Regions from separate parts of the Thauera chlorobenzoica genome, predicted to be linked through region 3. Evidence: riboswitches for the same ligand, from Rfam matches in the RefSeq annotation. Region 3 holds a riboswitch; each other region holds the start of a gene.

Region 1 (5,003 bases), 300 kb from region 3:
TACAGGCCGACGCGCAGGCGGGGCACCGCCACCCCGAGCGCGCGCGCGCCGAGCTCGCCGCGCGCGAGCACGTTGAGGTCGCGCGCACAGGGCGCCACCAGCGCCAGCGCCCCCACCAACACCACCAGCGCCGGCCACGGCCGCACCGCCGCGCTGGCGTCCCCCATCAACCAGAACAGCATCGACTTCACCCGCGTATCGGACGCCAGCGCGAGCATCAGCGACACCGCCGCGCCGCAGCCAGCGGCGACGATGACCCCGGTCAGCAGCAGCCGGGTCTGCGTCCAGCTGCCGTCGCCGTGCGCCAGCCCGAACACCAGCAGCATCGCGGTGAGTGCGCCCGCGAAGGCCGAGGCATCGATCCAGAAGCTCGCCGCGCCGAGCGTGATCGCGCCCAGCGCCCCCACCGCCGCACCGCCGGAAATGCCCAGGATGTAGGGGTCGGCGAGCGGATTGCGCAGCAGCACCTGCATCAGCGCGCCGGCGGTGGCGAGCAGGCCGCCGCAGACGAAGGCGGCGACCGCGCGCGGCAGGCGCAGTTCGCGGATGATCGCGGCGGACATGCCCTGCTCACTGCCGAACAGGGCGCCGAACACGGTGCCCGCCGGAATGTCGAGCTCACCCGCCGACAAGGCCCACAGCAGGGCCAGCACCGCCGACAGCGCAAGCCCGGCGATGACGACCCGCGCCCGCCGTCCGGCAAGCGCGGGGCCGTGGACTGAAGGCGGGCGGAACACGGCCACCGGGGCTCAGCGCGGGGTGTAGCGCAGGCCGACGAAGGCGGTACGCCCTTCGGTCGCGAACACCGTGTTCTGGTAGCCGCGCTCGAGCACGTAGTCCTTGTCGCCCGCATTCTTGAGCTGCGCTTCCAGCGTCCACTCCTTGTCGAAGCGGTAACGGGCGAACAGATCGACCAGGCCATAGCCGCCCATCCGTTGATCGTTGGCGGAATCCTCGTAGCGCGCACCGACCGCGGTCCACTGGCCGCCGACGGTCCACGCACCGACGCTGTAATCGACTCCGGCGAGCAGGCGCTGGCGGGCGCGCCGGCGCAGCACATTGTCGGTCTGCTCGTCGCGCGGATCGAGGAGATCGGCCACCACGTTCCACTGCCAGGCCTGCGCGCGGCCGCGGTAGCTGGCGGTCAGGCCGCGGATCCTGGCCTTGCCGATGTTCTCCGGGGTGAAGCCCCAGTCGATGAGGTCGGAGATCCGGTTGTCGAAGTAGACCACGCGCACTTCCTCGCCGGCACGCTCCCAGGCGAGGCCGACCTCACGGTTGCGCGCCGACTCCGGCGCGAGGTCCGGATTGCCGCCGAAACAGCCGAAGGAAAAGCAGCTCACCGGATAGTACAGGTCGTTGAAACTGGGCGCCTTGAACGCCGTCCCCAGCGAGGCGAAGGCGCGCAGTGCCTCGGTGAGCTGGTAGCCGTAGGCGGCCGACCAGGTCTTCTCGCTGCCGAAGCGTTCGATGTCGTCGTGGCGGAGGTTGACCTGCACGCCGTGCGCGCCGAACGCGGCGGTCCAGCCCAGGAAAGCCGAATCGGTGGTCCGCGAATCGACCACCAGGGCACCGCTGGTATCGACCTCCTGGCGCTGCTGCTCGATGCCGGCGAGCCAGGTGCCCCACGCCGTGCGGATGTCGTTCTGCCAGGAGACGAGCCCGGTATCGGTGACGAAGCGGTCCTTGGCCCCGGGACGGAAGTTGTCGGAAGCGTATTCCATCGCCCCCACCCGCAGCGTGGACGTCCACCGCTCGCCCAGCCGGTTTCGCGTGTAGGCGTTCCAGCTCAGGATGTCGTTGTCGGTGTGGTTGTCGAAATCGAAGTCGCCGTCGGTGTGGTTCTCGTCGGCGGAGCGCAGCACGTGCACGCCGAGCTCATGGCCCTCGGCCGGGCGCCACTGCAGGCTGCCCGAAGCGGCGCTGTTCTTGTAGCCGTCGCGGTCGGGATTGGCGCTCGGGCCGCGCGTCGCCGAGATGCCATCGGTCTGGAGCCGGCTGGCCGACAGCGCGTATGACCATTGCTCGGTTCCACCCGCAACGCCGGCCTGCAGGTCGCGCGTGTCGTGGCTGCCGTAGCGCAGCGCCAGCCGCGGCCGGGCCGGGCCCTGGCCGCGGCGGGTGAACACCTGGACCACGCCGCCGATCGCCTCCGAGCCGTACAGCGACGAGGCCGGGCCGCGCAGGATCTCGATGCGCTCGATTTCGGCCGCATTCAGGGTCTCGAACGGCGCCTGCCCGAGGGTGGCCGAGGTGACCGGCATGCCGTCGATGAGCAGCAACGCGTGCCCGCTGTCGGTACCGCGGATCAGCACCGAAGCGGATTTGCCCGGCAGGCCGCCGTCGGTGACGAACACCCCGGCGGTGCGGGACAGCACTTGCGCCAAGGTGGTGTCGCCCAGGCGCTCGATCTGCTCACGGGTGACCACGGTGACGTCGGCGAGCAAGTCGTCGACCTTGCTTTCCTGGCGGGTCGCGGTGACCACGACGTGGTCGAGCTGGGGGTCGTCGGCCTGGGCCGGGACAAACGGGTAAGCGAGCGCGCACGCCGAAACGAGCGCGGAAAGGCGGGTTTTCATTTGAACGGGGGACTCCATTCGCCATGCCGCGCGTCCCCGCACGTCATGGCAGCTGCACATGGACGTACCGGGAGCGAGAGCGCACCGAACCGAGCAGGAAAACCCGCGCCCGTCGCCACCACCCCGCGGCACATCCGCCAAATCGCGTTCGGCCGGTCTCCGGGCTCGGGCGCTGTACCGGCCGATGGGCCGGTCGCAGCGGATCGCCTTCCCGGGAGGGTGTCCCAGTGGCTGCGTGATCCGCCTTGCGCGCACTTACCGTTGCGGGGGCAGCACAGGCATTGCGGCCATCGTTCCAGCGATGGGCCGCGCACCTGTTTCCCGTTTAACCCGGGGCGAGAACCGCCCGCGGGCACCGATAACGCGTTGCCCCTTCCGGGGCAATGGGAATGGATGATACCGTCCCGGACGCAATCCTGCAGAGCCATCGAACCTGCCCACCCGCACATGCCACCGAACGAGGCCGTACGGCCACACCTCAAGCACAACCCAAGCCCTTGATCCGATGAGCGCCGAACTGATCCTGGGCGGCGCGCGCTCGGGCAAGAGCGGCGAGGCCGAGCGCCGCGCCGCCGCCTCCGGCCTCGCCGTCACCGTCATCGCCACCGCCGAGGCGCTCGACGACGAGATGGCGGCGCGCATCCGCCGCCACCGCGCCGACCGTCCCGCCGCCTGGCGCACCGTCGAAGCGCCGCTGGCGCTCGCCGCCACGCTGCGCCGCGAGGCCGCACCCGGACGCTGCCTGGTCGTCGACTGCCTGACGCTGTGGCTCGCCAACCTCCTCGCCGGTGCCGAGGCCCTGCCCCCCGGCGCCGAAGCCGAGGCCCTGCCGCGCTTTCGCGACGAGCGCGGCGCGCTCCTTGCCGTCCTCCCCACCCTGCCCGGGCGGGTGATCCTGGTGGCGAACGAGGTCGGCCTCGGCCTGGTGCCGGAAACCCCGCTCGGGCGCCTGTTCCGCGACGAGGCCGGGCGGCTCAACCAGGCGGTGGCGGCGTGCTGCGCCCAGGTGGTGTTCGTCGCCGCCGGCCTGCCGCTGGTGCTCAAGCAGGGCTAAACTGCGCCCTGGACGCCAACCGAGGAGCACGACTTGAGCCTGCCCGCCGCAAAGCGCGCCATGAACCTGGACGAATTCCTCGCCTGGGAGGGGCAACAGCCCGAGCGCTGGGAATTCGTCGACGGCGAGGCCTTCGCCATGGCCGGCGGCACCGACGTGCACAACACGATCTGCCTGAACACGGCCTTCGCTCTGCGCAACGCATTGGCCGGCACCCGCTGCAGCGTGTTCATGACCGACGTGCGCCTACGCCTGGCCGCGGACGACAGCCTGTTCTACCCCGACGTCTTCGTCAGCTGCGCGGATGCCGACCGCGCCCGCCGCCAGGTCAAGGAAGACCCGGCGCTGATCGCCGAAGTGCTGTCGCCGTCCACCGAAGCCTACGACCGCGGCCGCAAGTTCGAGGCCTACCGCCGTTTTCCCGGCCTGCGCACGGTGCTCTTCCTGTCGCAGGACCACGCCCACGTCGAGTGCTACACGCGCCGCGACGACGGCGGCTGGCTGCTGAGCGAAGCCAGCGGCGGCCGCGCTGCCCTCAACCTTCCGGCGCTCGGCTTCGAGCTGGCGCTGGCCGAACTCTACCGCGACCTTCCCGACGACTCCGCCACCACCGACACCCCCTCATGAACTTCGACATCGCCGCGCCCGACTCCGCTCTCGCCCCTGCCCTCCAGCACAAGATCGACCAGAAGACCAAGCCCCCCGGCGCGCTCGGCCGGCTGGAAGCGCTCGCGCTGCAGATCGGCCTGATCCAGCAGACGCTGACCCCCGCACTGCGCCAGCCCCACCTCGCCGTCTTCGCCGCCGACCACGGCGCGGCGCGCGCCGGCGTGTCGGCCTTTCCCCAGGACGTGACCTGGCAGATGGTGGAGAACTTCCTCGCCGGCGGCGCCGCGATCAACGTCTTCAGCCGTCAGCTCGGCCTCAACCTCAGCGTCGTCGATGCCGGCGTCAATCACGCGTTCGCCCCCCGCCCCGCGCTGATCGACGCCAAGATCGCCGCGGGCACGGCCAACTACCTCGAACGCCCGGCGATGAGCGCCGAACAGCGCGACGCCGCGCTCGCGCGCGGGCGCCGCCTCGCCCACGCGCTGGCGGACAACGGCTGCAACTGCATCGGCTTCGGCGAGATGGGCATCGGCAACACCGCCGCCGCCTCGCTGCTGACCCACTGCCTGATCGGCGCCGAGCGCGACGCCGACCTCGACACCGTCACCGGCCGCGGCACCGGCCTGGACGACGCCGGCCTGGCGCGCAAGCGCGCCCTGCTGCGCCAGGCGCTGGCGCGCGGCGGCTACCCGACCGACGCCCTCGAAGCGCTCGCCGAATACGGCGGGCTGGAGATCGCGATGATGGCCGGCGCCATGCTC
Region 2 (5,003 bases), 310 kb from region 3:
GCCTGGCGCCCGGCCTCGGCAATCGCCGCCCGGCGCACCGCCTCGTCCTCGCGGCCAAGGGCGTTGGCCAGGTTGGCGCGCAGGCGGCGGGCATAGGACGGCGACGCCCAGTAGGCGAGCCAGCCCATCCAGCCGCCGAGGCGGTGCAGCCCGGCCAGGGGCAGGCGGGAAAGCAGGCGGAAGAGAAGGTCGAGCAGCACGGTCGGCGGCAGGGGGAGCGGGTTGCAGGACCCGCATGCTTACACAGCCGGCGATCCCGGTCTATAATCCGTCCCCACCGCCGAGTTAACTCGACAACTTGCAGGGCGGTACGGCAGGCGCAGGCCGCCGGCAAAAATACTGCTAAAGCGTCGGCTGCTCGACGAAATCCCCGGAGCTGGCCGCAGACGCAAGGCCGACAGCACGGGGATTTTTGCTTTCAAGGAGTGGCACCATGGCTGAATTTCTGTTTACCTCCGAATCGGTCTCCGAAGGCCATCCCGACAAGGTCGCCGACCAGGTCTCCGACGGCGTCCTCGACGCCATCCTCGCCGAGGACCCGAAGGCGCGCGTGGCCTGCGAGACCCTGGTGTCGACCGGCCTCGTCGTGATCTCGGGCGAGATCACCACCACCGCCCACCCCAACTACCGCGAGATCGCGCAGGAAGTCATCCGCCGCATCGGCTACGACAACTCCGACATCGGCTTCGACTACAAGAGCTGCGCGGTGCTGGCGGCGATCAACCGCCAGTCGCCCGACATCGCCCAGGGGGTGAACGAAGGCGAAGGCCTCGATCTCGACCAGGGCGCCGGCGACCAGGGGCTGATGTTCGGCTACGCCTGCAACGAGACCCCGAGCCTGATGCCGCTGCCGATCTACTACGCCCACCGCATCATGCAGCGCCAGGCCGAAGTGCGTAAGGACGGCCGCCTGCCGTGGCTGCGCCCGGACGCGAAGAGCCAGCTCACGGTGAAGTACGTCGACGGCAGGCCGGTCGCGATCGACACCGTGGTGGTATCGACCCAGCACCACCCCGACGTGTCGCACGCGCAGATCTCCGAAGCGGTGATCGAGGAGATCATCAAGCCGGTGCTGCCGAAGGAGCTGATGGGCGGCGACGTCCGCTACCTGATCAACCCCACCGGGCGCTTCGTCATCGGCGGCCCGCACGGCGACTGCGGCCTCACCGGGCGCAAGATCATCGTCGACACCTACGGCGGCGCCGCCCACCACGGTGGCGGCGCGTTCTCGGGCAAGGACCCGTCGAAGGTCGACCGCTCGGCCGCCTACGCCGGCCGCTACGTGGCCAAGAACGTGGTCGCCGCCGGGCTCGCCGACAAGTGCGAGGTGCAGGTCGCCTACGCGATCGGCGTGGCGCGCCCGGTGTCGCTGATGGTCGACACCTTCGGCACCGGCAGGATCGCCGACGACCGCATCGCCGCCCTGATCGGCAAGCACTTCGACCTGCGCCCGAAGGCGATCATCCAGACCCTCGACCTGCTGCGCCCGATCTACGGCAAGACCGCCGCCTACGGCCACTTCGGCCGCGACGAGCCGGAGTTCACCTGGGAGCAGACCGACAAGGCCGCCGCGCTGCGCGCCGACGCCGGGCTGTAAGCTGCACGCACGCATGACCCCGGGCGCAGGCGGGACCGCACATCGCCTGCGCCCGGGGCCGCCCCTGGCACGGCGAATCGCCACCGCCGGCTGCATCCAGACCTTCATCGATCTTCTTTCGTACAGCCCATGCTCCAGCAAGTCCTGATGTTCATCCTCGGTCTCGTCGTCCTCGTCGCCGGCGCGGAACTGCTGGTGCGCGGCGCCTCGCGGCTGGCCACATCCTTCGGCGTGTCACCGCTGGTGGTGGGCCTGACCGTGGTCGCGTTCGGCACCAGCGCACCGGAAATGGCGGTATCGGTCGGATCGGCGCTGGCCGGTAGTCCCGACCTGGCGATCGGCAACGTGGTCGGCAGCAACATCGCCAACATCCTGCTGATCCTCGGCATTTCGGCGCTGATCACGCCGCTGCTGGTGGACGAGCAGATCATCCGCCAGGAAATCCCGATCATGATCGGGGTCTCGGTGCTGCTCGTGGTGATGGCCCTCGACGGCCGGCTGAGCCTGCTCGAATCGGTCATCCTCTTCGGCCTCGTGCTCGCCTACACCCTGTTCCTGGTGGTGCAGTCGCGGCGTGCCTCGAAAGGCGTCCAGGACGAATTCGAAACCGGGATTCCGACCTCGACCTGGGACCGCCACTGGAGCGTGCAGCTGGCGCTGATCGCGATCGGCCTGGCGATGCTGGTGGTGGGCGCCGACTGGCTGGTCGACGCCGCGGTCGCCTTCGCCCGCGCCTTCGGCGTCAGCGACCTGGTGATCGGCCTCACCATCGTCGCCGTCGGCACGTCGATGCCCGAAATCGCCACCTCGATCGTCGCCGCGATGCGCGGCCAGCGCGACATCGCCGTGGGCAACGTCGTCGGCAGCAACGTCTTCAACATCCTCGCCGTGCTCGGCGCCGCCGGCATCGCCTCGGGCGCCGGCCTGCCGGTCTCGGAGGCGGCGCGCAACTTCGACCTGTGGGTGATGCTCGCAGTCGCCTTCGCCTGCCTGCCGATCATGATCACCGGGCGCGAGATCGCACGCTGGGAAGGCGGTGTCTTCCTCGGCTACTACGCCGCCTACACCGCCTGGCTGGCACTCCAGGCCCAGCAGCACGACAGCCTGCCCACGTTCTCCAGCATCATGCTCGGCTACGTGATGCCGCTCACCGTGATCACCCTGGCGGTCAGCCTGGTGCGCCACAACGGCAGCAGGCACTGAACCGCCTCCCCGGGGAGCGCGCCGCCGCCGCGCAAGCCCGCGCCCCCGCTTGCGCAACATCGCCCCTCTCGATTAAGCTGCATCCGCATTCGATCCGGGTGCTCCGCCCTGCAGCCGCAGGACGGAGTGAAACGGGAAGTCCGGTGACGCTGAAACCCGCGCGTTTCAGCCAGTCCGGCGCAGCCCCCGCTGCTGTGAGCCTGACGACTCCGCCAACACGCCACTGAGCCTTGCGCTCGGGAAGGCCGGTGGACGAGGAAGAAGGCAAGCCAGAAGACCGGCCCGATCGAGTTTCGTGATGTGTGACCCCGGGGTGAGGGTTCGATCCGACTGGTCTGCCGCCGGCCGCATGCGTCCGGCTTCCAGCCGAATCCGCTGTACATGCTGTCCGCCTGGTCGCGACCCTGCCGCGCCACGGTTCCGTCCGCATACCCCCACACCGGTGTCCGCATCCTTATCGACGCACTCGTGGGGAGTCACCATGCACATCGAACCGGGCATCCTTTCCGGCGCCAAGATCGCCGCCGCCAACCTCGCCGCCGCTTCACTCATCGCCGCCCAGGCGCCGCAGCTGCTCAGGAAACCGCAGCACATCCTGCGCACGCTGCTCGCGGCGCTGTTCTTCTCCGTCTTCATGCAGAGCTTCCACCTGCCCGCGGGCGCGTCGGAGCTGCACTTCATCGGCGCGATGCCGATCTACCTCGCCCTCGGCTTCGTCCCCACCCTGCTCGGCTTCGGCCTCGGCCTGCTGCTGCAGGGCGTGATCTTCGAGCCCGCCGACCTGCTCCACCTGGGGGTGAACTTCCTGTCGCTCGCCGTGCCGCTGCTCGCGCTGCACGCCACGCTGGGCCGCAAGCTCGCCGCCGGCGCCGCCACCGAGATCGGCTCGGTGCTGAAGCTCGATGCCAGCTACTACGCCGGCGTCGCGCTGATGGTCGGCTTCTGGCTGGCGATGGGGGAAACCGCCACACCCTTCGCGGCGTGGATGAGCTTCGCCGCCGCCTACCTGCCGGTGGTGCTGATCGAGCCGGTGCTGACGGTGGCGGTGGTCAGGCTGCTGCAGTCGCAGGCCCACCGTCCGCTGGTCCAGCTCTGCTTCGCCGTCCCGGCGCGCGGCTGATGAGCGGCCGGCCCGGCACGGTCTGGTTCGTCGGCGCCGGCCCCGGCGACCCGGACCTGATCACGGTGAAGGGTCGCCGCCTGCTCGAGCAGGCGGGCGCAATTCTGTTCGCCGGCTCGCTCGTCGATCGCACGGCCACGCAGTACGCGCCGCCGGGCTGCGAGGTCCGCGACTCGAAAGACATGACGCTCGAAGAGATGAGCGCCTGGCTGGCCGAGGCCTGCGCCCGCCACGAGACCGTGGTGCGCCTGCAGACTGGCGACCCCGGCCTGTACGGCGCGCTGGTCGAGATGACCCGCCCGCTCGACGCTGCCGGCATCCCCTGGCGGGTGGTGCCGGGCGTGTCCTCGGCGATGGCCGCGGCCGCGGCGGCCGGCGAGACCCTGACCCTGCCCGAGCTCACCCAGACCGTCATCCTCACCCGCGTCGCCGGCCGCACCCCGATGCCTGCGGGCGAGGAGCTGGAGGCGCTCGCCGCCCACCGCACGACGCTGTGCATCTTCTTGTCGATCACCCTGCTGCACGAGGTGCAGCGCGCGCTGCGCGCCGCCGGCTGGCCGGAGGAGGCGCCCATCGTGGTGGTGCACAAGGCGAGCTGGCCGGGCGCGGAGAAGATCGTGCGCGGCACGCTGGCCGACATCAAGCGCCGCTGCCAGGACGAGAAGATCGCCAGCCAGGCCATGATCCTCGCCAGCCCCGCGCTCGGTGCGCGCCTGTGGCCCGACATCGCGCGCTCGAAGCTCTACGACCCCGGCTTCGGCCACCGCTTCCGCAAGGCGGCCGCAGCCGCAGAGACCAGCGCGCCCACCGGAAATCCCGCATGAACGACACCGCCCTGCTCCTCGTCGGCCACGGCTCGCGCAAGCGCGAGGGCAACCAGGAGATCCTGCACTTCGCCGCGCAATGGCGCGAACGCCATCCCGGCTGGCGCATCGAGACCTGCTTCATCGAGCACGCCGAGGTGCTGCTCGACGAAGGCCTCGACCGCGCCGCGCATGACACCCGCCGCGTGCTCGCGATCCCCTTCATCCTCAACGCCGCCGGCCACGTCAAGATGGAGCTGCCGGCCGCGCTCGAGCGCGC
Region 3 (5,003 bases):
ACGAGTCCTACACCCACTTCACCTCGCCGATCCGGCGCTACCCCGACCTGCTGATCCACCGCGGCATCAAGGCCGCGCTCGCCGGCGAGCAGTACCGCCCCGGCGACTGGGAGCAGATTGGCCTGCACTGCTCGATGACCGAGCGCCGCGCCGACGACGCCACTCGCGACGTGGTCGCGTTCCTCAAGTGCTACTTCATGCAGGACCGCGTCGGCGAGGAGTTCATCGGCAGCGTCTCGGCGGTGGTGCCGTTCGGCCTGTTCGTCGCCCTCGACGACATCTTCATCGAAGGGCTGCTGCACATCTCGGATCTGGGCAGCGACTACTTCCACTACGACGAGACCCGTCATGCATTGATGGGCGAACGCACCGCCAAGCAGTTCCGCCTCTCCGACCGGCTCAAGGTGCAGCTGGTGCGGGTGGACATGGCGACCAACAAGATCGATTTCCGCCTGATCGAGGGGCCACTGCCGGCCGAGCTCAAGGCGTCCGCGAAGGCCGCGGAGACCGAGCCTGCCGCGATCCAGCCCGAGGCTGGCAAGAAGGCACCCAAGCCGCGCACCAGAAAAGTCGTTGCGGAGCCGGTGGTCGAGGTTGTGCCGGCGCCGGCCGTGCCGGCGCCGCTCGCCGCCCCGGTCGCTTCGGAAACGTCCGCCTCGAAGCCGGGCAAGACCCGCGCAAAGAAGGCGACGGTCAAGGCGGTGGCGGTGGTCGAGTCCGCGCCCGCAGCCGCCGTGGAAGTCCCGGTAGCGGCCCCGGCTACCGCTGCCGAGGTGGCCGAGCCCAAAACCCGGAGCAAGCGTGCGAAGAAGGCAGCCGTCGAAGCGGTCGCCACGGCGGCGCCTGCCCCGGTCGTCGCCACCCCGGTTGCCGCCCCGGAGGCTGCCGGGCCGAGGCCACGCACCAAGCGCACGACGAAGCCTGCAGCCGCGCCGGCCGTTGAGCTTGCCGCCGCCGCCCCGGTGGTCACCGAGGCGAAAGCCCGCAAGGCGCGTGCAAAGAAGGCCGCAGCCGAGCCGGCCGCCGCGCCCGCGCCCGTGGTCGAGGCCCCGGTCGCAGCCCCCGAGGTCGCCGCGCCCAGGCCCCGCAGGACGCGTGCGAAGAAGGCCGCCGCCGCGCCGGTCGCTGAAGCGCTAGAATCCGCGACCCCGACTCCGACCGCCGCGCCGGCCCGACGTGCCGGGCGCAAGACTTCCGCAAAGGGCACCGACCGTGGCTAAAGCACCCGAGAACGCACCCACCCGCCTGATCTACGGCTTTCATGCCGTCTCCGCCAAGCTGCGTCATGCACCCGATTCGGTGCTGGAAATCCATCTCTGCGCTGACCGCAAGGACGCCCGGGTGAAGAAGTTCATCGCCCAGGCCGAGGCCGCCGGGGCGCGCATCACCCAGAGCGAAGGCGACAAGCTCGACGGCCTGGTCGGCACCCGCCGCCACCAGGGCGTGGTCGCCAAGGTCGACGCCACCCGGCGCGAGATCAAGCTCGCCGACGTGCTCGACGGCCTCGACGAGAACGCCCTGATCCTCGTCCTCGACGGCGTGCAGGACCCGCACAACCTCGGCGCCTGCCTGCGCGTGGCCGATGCCGCCGGCGCGCACGCGGTGGTCGCGCCCAAGGACCGCGCCGTCGGCCTCAACGCCACCGCGGTCAAGGTCGCCAGCGGCGCCGCCGACATCGTGCCCTACGTCACCGTCACCAACCTCGCGCGCGCGCTGCGCGAAATGCAGGAGGCCGGCGTGTGGGTGATCGGTGCCGCCAGCGAGGCCGACAAGACGCTCTACGACATCGACCAGAAGGGGCCGGTCGCCTGGGTGCTCGGCGCCGAAGGCGACGGCCTGCGCCGGCTCACCCGCGACACCTGCGATGCGCTCGCCCGCATCCCGATGCACGGCAGCGTCGACAGCCTGAACGTGTCGGTGGCGAGCGGCATCTGCCTGTTCGAGGCCCGCCGCCAGCGCGCCTGAGCGGCTGTTAAACTGCACGCTCTGCTTCGAGGTGCCCGCGTCGTGTGCGGGAGAATCGGGAAGGCGGTTCGAATCCGCCGCGCGCCCAGCGCCGTAACGGGGATTGTCCGGGCAAGGCCATGTCCAGCCACTGGTCCGCGAGGACCGGGAAGGCGCCCGGACGAGACGATCCGCAGCCGGAAGACCGGCCCCGAAGCGTTTTATGCAGCCGCCTGGTCGGCGGCTGGCCACTGCTCGACGACAAGGGGAATACTTCATGAGCAGCCCTGCACAATCCATCCAGACCAATCCGCAATTCAGCGCCGAGGAACGCGCCGCGGTGTACCGCGCGATCCACACCCGGCGCGACGTGCGCGGCCAGTTCCTGCCCGATCCGGTGCCCGACGAGGTCCTCGCCCGGGTGCTCACCGCCGCCCATCACGCGCCTTCGGTGGGCTTCATGCAGCCGTGGGACTTCATCGTCGTGCGTGCGCCCGAGGTCAAGCAGAAGGTGAACCAGGCCTTTCGCCTCGCCCACGCCGAAGCCGAGCTGATGTTCGAGGAAGGCAAGCGCGCCACCTACCGCAAGCTCAAGCTCGAAGGCATCCTCGAAGCCCCGATCAACCTGTGCGTCACCTGCGACCGCCGCCGCAACGGCCCGGTCGTGGTCGGGCGCACCCACATCGCCGCGATGGACCTCTACAGCTCGGTGTGTGCGGTGCAGAACCTGTGGCTGGCGGCGCGCGCCGAAGGGCTGGGGGTGGGCTGGGTCAGCATCTTCCACCAGCAGGCGCTGCGCGACGCGCTCGGGATCCCGCGCGAGATCATCCCGGTGGCCTACCTGTGCATCGGCTACGTCAGCCACTTCTACGACCGCCCCGAACTCGAGGCCGCCGGCTGGCTGCCGCGCCTGGCGCTCGGCGAGCTGCTCCATTTCGATCGCTGGCAGGGTGAGGCCGACGCCGCCGGCACCGCGCTGCTCGCCCGTCTCGACGACGCCGACCCTGCCCGCGGCTGATCCGCCGCCCCTGCAGGGCCGCCCGAGCGCCACGGAGGGCCGCGCCAGCGGGCCCCTCCGGCCGTCTTTGCGGCGCTGCACAAGTACAGTGCGCGGGCCGTTTTTGCTGCACTGCCGCTGTGCGCCGCCCGGCGCACAGGCCTTGAAATTTTCTCCCTGAATCCCCGGAAGCCGCTGGATCGTCCGCTTTCGGGAAGTTGGCACGTTTGATGCTGTGGAACAGCCGAGGACATTGTCCGGCTTGCTGCGCCAGCGTCCATCGTTCCAGCCCTGCGGAGAAAATCATGAAAAAGCTCAACCTCGTCCTCGTCGGCAATGGCATGGCCGGCGTGCGCACCCTCGAAGAGCTGCTCAAGCTCGCGCCCGACCTGTACGACATCACCGTGTTCGGCGCCGAACCGCACGGCAACTACAACCGCATCCTGCTGTCGCCGGTGCTCGCCGGCGAGATGACCCTGCCCGAGATCATGCTCAACGACCTGGCCTGGTACCGCGAGCACGGCATCACCCTGCATGCGGGCAGGACGGTGACGAAAATCGACCGTGTGCGCCGCCGTGTCATCGCCGAGGCCGCCGACGGCAGCGTCACCGAGGCCGGCTACGACCGCCTGCTGCTGGCCACCGGCTCCACCCCCTTCATTCCGCCGATCCCCGGCAACGAGCTGCCCGGGGTGCTCGGCTACCGCGACATCGCCGACACCGAGGCGATGATCGAGGCCGCCGCCAGGTACCGTCACGCGGTGGTGATCGGCGCCGGGCTGCTCGGCCTCGAAGCGGCCAACGGCCTCATGCTGCGCGGCATGGATGTCTCCGTGGTGCACCTCGGCGAGTGGATCATGGAGCGCCAGCTCGACCGTGCCGCAGCCGACATGCTGCAGTCCTCGCTCGAAGCGAAGGGCATGAAGTTCCTCCTCGCCCGCCACACCGAGGCGCTGCTCCCTGCCCGCGGCGAGGGCGTGGAGACCCCCGCGCGCGTCGGCGCGGTGCGCTTCAAGGACGGCATGGAGATTCCCGCCGACCTGGTGGTGGTCGCGGCCGGCATCCGCCCCAACTACGCCCTCGCCGAAGCGGCCGGGCTGTACTGCGGCAGCGGGCGGGTGCGCGGGATCCACGTCTCGGACACGCTGCAGACCGTCACCGACCCGCGCATCTACGCGGTCGGCGAATGCGTCGCCCACCGCGGCGTGGCCTACGGCCTGGTGGCGCCGCTGTTCGAGCAGGGCAAGGTGTGCGCCAACCACCTCGCCAATTTCGGCATCGGCCAGTACCGCGGCTCGGTGACCTCGACCAAGCTCAAGGTCACCGGCATCGACGTGTTTTCCGCCGGCGAGTTCGCCGGCGGCCCGGGCACCGAGGAGATCGTGCTCCACGACAAGCAGGGCGGGGTGTACAAGCGCGTCGTGCTCAGGGACGACCGCATCGTCGGTTCGGTGCTGTACGGCGATACCGCCGACGGCTCGTGGTACTTCCAGCTGATGAAGGACGGCCAGGACATCCATGCCATTCGCGACCAGCTGATGTTCGGCCACTCATTTGGCAGCACTCAGCTCGGCGACACCGGGCACAAGGGCGAGAACCGCGCCGCGAGCATGCCCGACAGCGCCGAGGTGTGCGGCTGCAACGGCGTGTGCAAGGGCACGATCGTCAAGGCGATCAAGGAAAAGGGCCTGTTCACCCTCGACGAGGTCAAGCAGCACACCAAGGCGGCATCGAGCTGCGGTTCGTGCACCGGCCTGGTCGAGCAGATCCTCGCCTCCACCGTCGGCGGCGCCTACCAGGCGGTCAGTGCGCACGACAAGGCGGTGTGCGCCTGCACCGAGCTGTCGCACGGCCAGGTGCGGCGCGCGATCCGCGAGCACAAGCTGCTGACGATTGCGGACGCGACCGCCTTCATGGAGTGGAAGACGCCCGACGGCTGTGCGACCTGCCGCCCGGCGCTCAACTACTACCTGGTGTCGACCTGGCCGCATGAGGCCAAGGACGATCCGCAGAGCCGCTTCATCAACGAGCGCGCCCACGCCAACATCCAGAAGGACGGCAC
Region 4 (5,003 bases), 240 kb from region 3:
CCATTGCGGCCCGCATCCCGGATGCGCGCCGAACCCGGTCGCCGCTGCAGTGGCGGCCAGAATGACAGGAAGAACCATGACGTTCCAGAACCTCGGCCTTGCCGCAGAACTCCTCAAGGCCATCGAGCAGAGCGGCTACACCACGCCTACTCCGGTGCAGCAGCAGGCCATTCCCGCCGCCCTCGCCGGGCGCGACCTGCTCGTCTCCAGCCATACCGGCAGCGGCAAGACCGCCGCGTTCACGCTGCCGGCGCTGAACAAGCTCGTCGACCGCCGTCCGGCGCCGGGCGCCGGGCCGCGCGTGCTGGTGCTGACCCCCACCCGCGAACTCGCCCAGCAGGTCGAAAAGGCGGTCCAGACCTACGGCAAGGGGTTGCGCTGGCTCAACACCGCCTGCCTCGTCGGCGGCGCGCCGATGTTCGCCCAGGTCAAGCAGCTGCAGCGCCAGTGCGACGTTGTCGTCGCCACGCCCGGCCGTCTGCTCGATCACCTCAACCGGCGCAAGCTCAGGCTGTCCGACGTCGAAGTGCTGATCCTCGACGAAGCCGACCGCATGCTCGACATGGGCTTTGCCGAAGACATCGACGCCATCGTCGCCGCCACCCCGGGCAAGCGCCAGACCCTGCTGTTCTCCGCCACCCTCGACGGTGTGGTCGGCAGCATGGCAGCGCGCATGACCCGCGACGCCGAGCGCATCGAGATCGAGGTCGCCCAGCAGGACCGCGGCCAGATCGAGCAGCGCCTGATGTTCGCCGACGACCTCGGCCACAAGAACCGCCTGCTCGAGGCCCTGCTCGGTGAAAACGGCATGAACCAGGCGGTGGTGTTCACCGCCACCAAGCGCAGTGCCGACGAGCTGTCGCTATCGCTCCAGGAAAAGGGCATCGCCGCTGCCGCGCTGCATGGCGACATGCACCAGACCCAGCGCAACCGCACCCTCGACCGCCTGCGCCAGGGCCGCATCGGCGTGCTCGTGGCGACCGACGTCGCCGCGCGCGGCATCGACGTTGCCGGCATCAGCCACGTCATCAACTTCGATCCGCCGCGCCAGGCCGAGGACTACGTGCACCGCATCGGCCGCACCGGTCGCGCCGGTCGCGACGGGATCGCGATCACCCTGTCCGGCCCGCGCGAGACCGGCCTGATCCGTGCCATCGAGCGCTTCACCGGCGACCGCCTCGCGGTGCATACCATTCCCGGCATGGAACCTTCGCCGCGCAAGCCGTCTGCGCCGCGCCCGGCCGGCAACGGCGGTCGGCGCTTCGGCAGCGGTGCCAAGCCGGGGGGCGGTTATGGTCGTCCTGGCGGCGGCGACGGCCGGCGCAGCGGTGGGGGCTTCGGCCGCGATGGCCAGCCTTCCGGCCGCGGCGATCGCGGCTTCGGCGACCGGCGCGAGCGCGGTTCGCGCGGCTGACACCCGCCCTGCGCCCACAGAAAAAAATCCCGCGTAATGCTGGATTTTTTTCGTCTTCTGCCCGCGCGACCCTACTGCAGCTGGAAAGTGGTCTGCGTGCCCTCGTCCCAGCCGTCCCACAGGAAATCGTCGGCCTTGCCGTCGGCGATCAGGCGCAGGGCGTAACGGACCTGCTCCTTGTAGAACTCGCAGAATGCGCCGGTACGGCCCATGCCGCCATTCATCTCGTGCGCCTCGGCCGGACAGGGCGAACCGCAGAAATGGCGGATCGCGCACTCGGCGCAGGGGCTGAAGCGGTCCACGTCGCGCTCGATCACCGGGCGGAACGCCGGCGAGACGAGGGCTGCTTCGACGCCGCCATCGAGCAGCTTGCCGCCGTTGAAGCGCGGCAGGCCGATGAACTCGCTGCACGGGTAGAGGCCGCCGTCGGCGGCAAGCGCGAAGAAGGCGCGCCCGCCGCCGCAGGGTGAGATGTCGCACATCAGGCGGCGTGCGCTCGGCGCCAGGATCGCGAGCACGATGTTGGCGAAGTTCGCCACCACCAGCTTGCGCCCGCTGTCCCGGTAGAGCGCGTGGCTGCGGTCGAGCGCGGCGAAGAAGGCGCGCCCCATGTCGGCATCGGCCGGCTTCACCCCGCGCGCGCCGGGCAGCGTGCAGCGCACGGTGTTGAGCATGCAGGTCGGCACTTCGTGGGCGTGGAAGAGCTCGATCATCTCGCTCAGCCACGGCAGGTTCTCCCCGGTGCAGGTGGTGATCACGCTCCACGAGCCGTAGCCGCGCAGTTTTTCCATCGCCGCCAGTACCTTGCCGTGCACGCTGTGGCCTCCCCAGGTGCGCCGGGTGGCATCGGTGATCGCGGCGGCCGGGCCGTCGAGCGACAGCCCGATGCTGACGTTGCGCGCGGTGAGGAAGGCGATCGCCGCGTCGTCGAGGAGGGTGCCGTTGGTCTGCACGCCGAAGGCGAAGTCGTCGCCGAAGGCGTCGATCGCGGCGAACACCGCGTCCTTGTTCATCAGCGGCTCGGCGCCGTGGAAGATCGCGCGCGGCTTGCGCCCGCTGTCGCCCATCGTCGACGCGAAGTAGTCCTTCAGCGCCTGCAGCGAGTCGAGCAGGGTCTGCGCCGGCATGTGGCTGCCGCCGCTGCGCTGCTCGCCGGGCAGGTAGCAGTAGCGGCAGTCGAGGTTGCAGCGCTCGGTCGGGTTCAGATACACGCCGGAAGGCTTGAGGCCGAAGCGCAGCGCATGCAGTTCGCGGGCGAACTCGTCGAAATGGGCGCGGTAGCCGTCGAGCAGCGGGCCGCCGGCGAGCTCGGCATCGACCCGGGTCTTGTCCACCAGCGCCCAGAATGCGGTCGCCGGATCGGTGAGGGCGGCGTAGACCGGGTGGCCGATGTCGACCGGGATCAGCCGCGGGCCCGGCGGCGGGAGTGGGGCGCTCCCCGGGAGTGGGGCGGCCCTCATTTTGCCGCCTTCCGGTCCATCAGCACGTAGTGCGACAGGCCGATGCCGTCGGGGTTGCAGCTCTTGCGCACGGCGAGGGTGGGCGCGGGTGCGGCCACGCCGGTGGCGGCAGGGGCGGGCGAGCAGGGTGCTACGGCAGGGAGAGTGTGGGTCGGTTTCATGATCGGATCCTCGAATCGGAAAAACAAAAAGGGCTCCGGCCGAGGGCACGCTTGCGCATGCGCTCGGCCGGAGCCCTTGCCTGGACTCCTCCGCGGTTCGACACGTCTTCTGGCTCCCGGATCAGCCGTAGCGCTGCGCCTTCCCGGCGGGGTGGTCCCCGCCAGTGGCCGGTCTGTCGACCTTGCAGCGCCCGTCCCCGGATACAGCGGCGGGCCCGCCACGGATTTGCACCGTGTTCCGTTTCGTCGAACCGAAAGGAGGTCCGATTGTCCGTGAGGGCCGTGCTCGGGGTCAAGCGCCATCCATCCCCATCCACCGCCGTCCGGCACCATCGCCGCGCGGGCCGGTCCGACGCTGCAGGAGCGTGCCGGCGCTGCAGCGCCGCGGTGCGCGCAGCCTGCACATGCAGCGGAGGACACGACATGGATGCAAGGACTCTTTGTGCCCGTCTGGGCCTCGACCCCGGCATGCTCGCGAGGGGCGGGCAGACGGTGATCTCGCCGATCGATGGCAGCGTGCTGGCGCGGATCGCATTCGCTTCCCCGGCCGGGGCCGAGGACCGCATTGCCCGGGCCGCCGCTGCCTTTGCCGCCTGGCGGCAGGTGCCGGCGCCGCGCCGCGGCGAGCTGGTGCGCCGCTTCGGCGCGCTGCTGCGCGAGCACAAGGCGAGCCTCGGCGCGCTCGTCACCCTCGAGTGCGGCAAGGTCCGCAGTGAAGGTGAAGGCGAGGTGCAGGAGATGATCGACATCTGCGACTTCGCCGTCGGCCTGTCGCGCCAGCTCCACGGTCTCACCATCGCCTCCGAACGCCCGGGCCATGCGCTGCGCGAGAGCTGGCACCCGCTCGGGGTGATCGGCATCGTCACCGCGTTCAACTTTCCGGTCGCGGTGTGGGCGTGGAACGCGGCGCTGGCGCTGGTGTGCGGCGATGCGATCGTGTGGAAGCCGTCGGAGCGGACGCCGCTGTGCGCGCTGGCCTGCCAGCACCTGCTGGAGCAGGCCGCCGCCGGCATGGACGACGTGCCTGCGGGCCTGTCCGCGGTGCTGCCGGGCGGCCCCGAGCTCGCCCTGCTGCTGGCCGACGACCGCCGCCTGGCGCTGGTCAGCGCGACCGGCAGCTGCGCGATGGGGCGCGTGCTGGCACCGCGCATCGCGCAGCGCTTCGGGCGCAGCATCCTCGAACTGGGCGGCAACAATGCGGTGATCGTCACCCCCAGCGCCGATCTCGAACTGGTCTTGCGCGCGATCGTGTTCGGCGCCGTCGGCACCGCCGGCCAGCGCTGCACCAGCACGCGGCGGCTGTTCGTCCATGCGCGGGTGCGTGCGGCGCTGCTGTCGCGCCTGCGCGCGGCCTACGCACGGATCGTGGTCGGTGATCCGCGCGAAGCCGCCACCCTGGTCGGCCCGCTGATCGATCGCGGCGCTTTCGAGCGGATGCAGGCGGCGCTCGCCGCGGCGCGCGCGCAGGGGGCGTCGGTGTGGGGTGGGGAACGGGTGCTGGCCGAGCGCTTCCCCCGTGCCTGGTACGTGCGCCCGGCGCTGGTCGAGCACGGGCCGGCGGTGCGCAACAGCAGCGAGGAAGTGTTCGCCCCCGTGCTCCACTGCTTCGACTACGAAGATCTCGACGAGGCGATCGCGCGCCACAATGCCGTGCCCCAGGGCCTGTCGTCGGCGATCTTCACCAACGAGCTGCGCGAGGCCGAGCGCTTCCTGGCGGCGGCGGGGAGCGATTGCGGCATCGCCAACGTCAATGCCGGCACCAGCGGTGCCGAGATCGGTGGCGCCTTCGGCGGCGAGAAGGATACTGGCGGCGGGCGCGAGGCCGGTTCGGACGCCTGGCGCGCCTACATGCGGCGCTCGACGGCGACGATCAACTATTCCGCCGCGCTCCCCTTGGCGCAGGGGGTGAGCTTCGAAGTGGACGTCGCCGCTCCGCGCTGATCGGCGCTGTGCGCCTTGCCGGCCGCC

What was found. Region 3 has a riboswitch for cobalamin ahead of bluB (5,6-dimethylbenzimidazole synthase). Riboswitches for the same ligand answer to the same signal wherever they lie in the genome.
Region 1: it holds a riboswitch for cobalamin, as region 3 does, so the genes downstream of both, Tchl_RS06190 (TonB-dependent receptor domain-containing protein) here and bluB (5,6-dimethylbenzimidazole synthase) in region 3, are expected to answer to the same signal.
Region 2: it holds a riboswitch for cobalamin, as region 3 does, so the genes downstream of both, Tchl_RS06265 (energy-coupling factor ABC transporter permease) here and bluB (5,6-dimethylbenzimidazole synthase) in region 3, are expected to answer to the same signal.
Region 4: it holds a riboswitch for cobalamin, as region 3 does, so the genes downstream of both, cbpA (modified peptide precursor CbpA) here and bluB (5,6-dimethylbenzimidazole synthase) in region 3, are expected to answer to the same signal.

Annotation. Positions count from the first base shown of each region.
Region 1 covers NZ_CP018839.1:1,301,729-1,306,731, reverse strand. The annotation lists gene Tchl_RS06195 (FecCD family ABC transporter permease) at 1-677, opposite strand, end outside; gene Tchl_RS06190 (TonB-dependent receptor domain-containing protein) at 750-2,579, opposite strand; cobalamin riboswitch at 2,713-2,941, opposite strand; gene cobU (bifunctional adenosylcobinamide kinase/adenosylcobinamide-phosphate guanylyltransferase) at 3,085-3,633, shown strand; gene Tchl_RS06180 (Uma2 family endonuclease) at 3,667-4,260, shown strand; gene cobT (nicotinate-nucleotide--dimethylbenzimidazole phosphoribosyltransferase) at 4,257-5,003, shown strand, end outside.
Region 2 covers NZ_CP018839.1:1,317,849-1,322,851, reverse strand. The annotation lists gene Tchl_RS06280 (lysophospholipid acyltransferase family protein) at 1-200, opposite strand, end outside; gene metK (methionine adenosyltransferase) at 434-1,597, shown strand; gene Tchl_RS06270 (calcium/sodium antiporter) at 1,727-2,800, shown strand; cobalamin riboswitch at 2,879-3,100, shown strand; gene Tchl_RS06265 (energy-coupling factor ABC transporter permease) at 3,282-3,920, shown strand; gene cobM (precorrin-4 C(11)-methyltransferase) at 3,920-4,744, shown strand; gene Tchl_RS06255 (sirohydrochlorin chelatase) at 4,741-5,003, shown strand, end outside.
Region 3 covers NZ_CP018839.1:1,005,291-1,010,293, forward strand. The annotation lists gene rnr (ribonuclease R) at 1-1,220, shown strand, start outside; gene rlmB (23S rRNA (guanosine(2251)-2'-O)-methyltransferase RlmB) at 1,213-1,965, shown strand; cobalamin riboswitch at 1,978-2,172, shown strand; gene bluB (5,6-dimethylbenzimidazole synthase) at 2,222-2,962, shown strand; gene nirB (nitrite reductase large subunit NirB) at 3,247-5,003, shown strand, end outside.
Region 4 covers NZ_CP018839.1:1,243,060-1,248,062, forward strand. The annotation lists gene Tchl_RS05900 (DEAD/DEAH box helicase) at 77-1,414, shown strand; gene cbpB (peptide-modifying radical SAM enzyme CbpB) at 1,486-2,874, opposite strand; gene cbpA (modified peptide precursor CbpA) at 2,871-3,035, opposite strand; cobalamin riboswitch at 3,118-3,306, opposite strand; gene amaB (L-piperidine-6-carboxylate dehydrogenase) at 3,459-4,976, shown strand.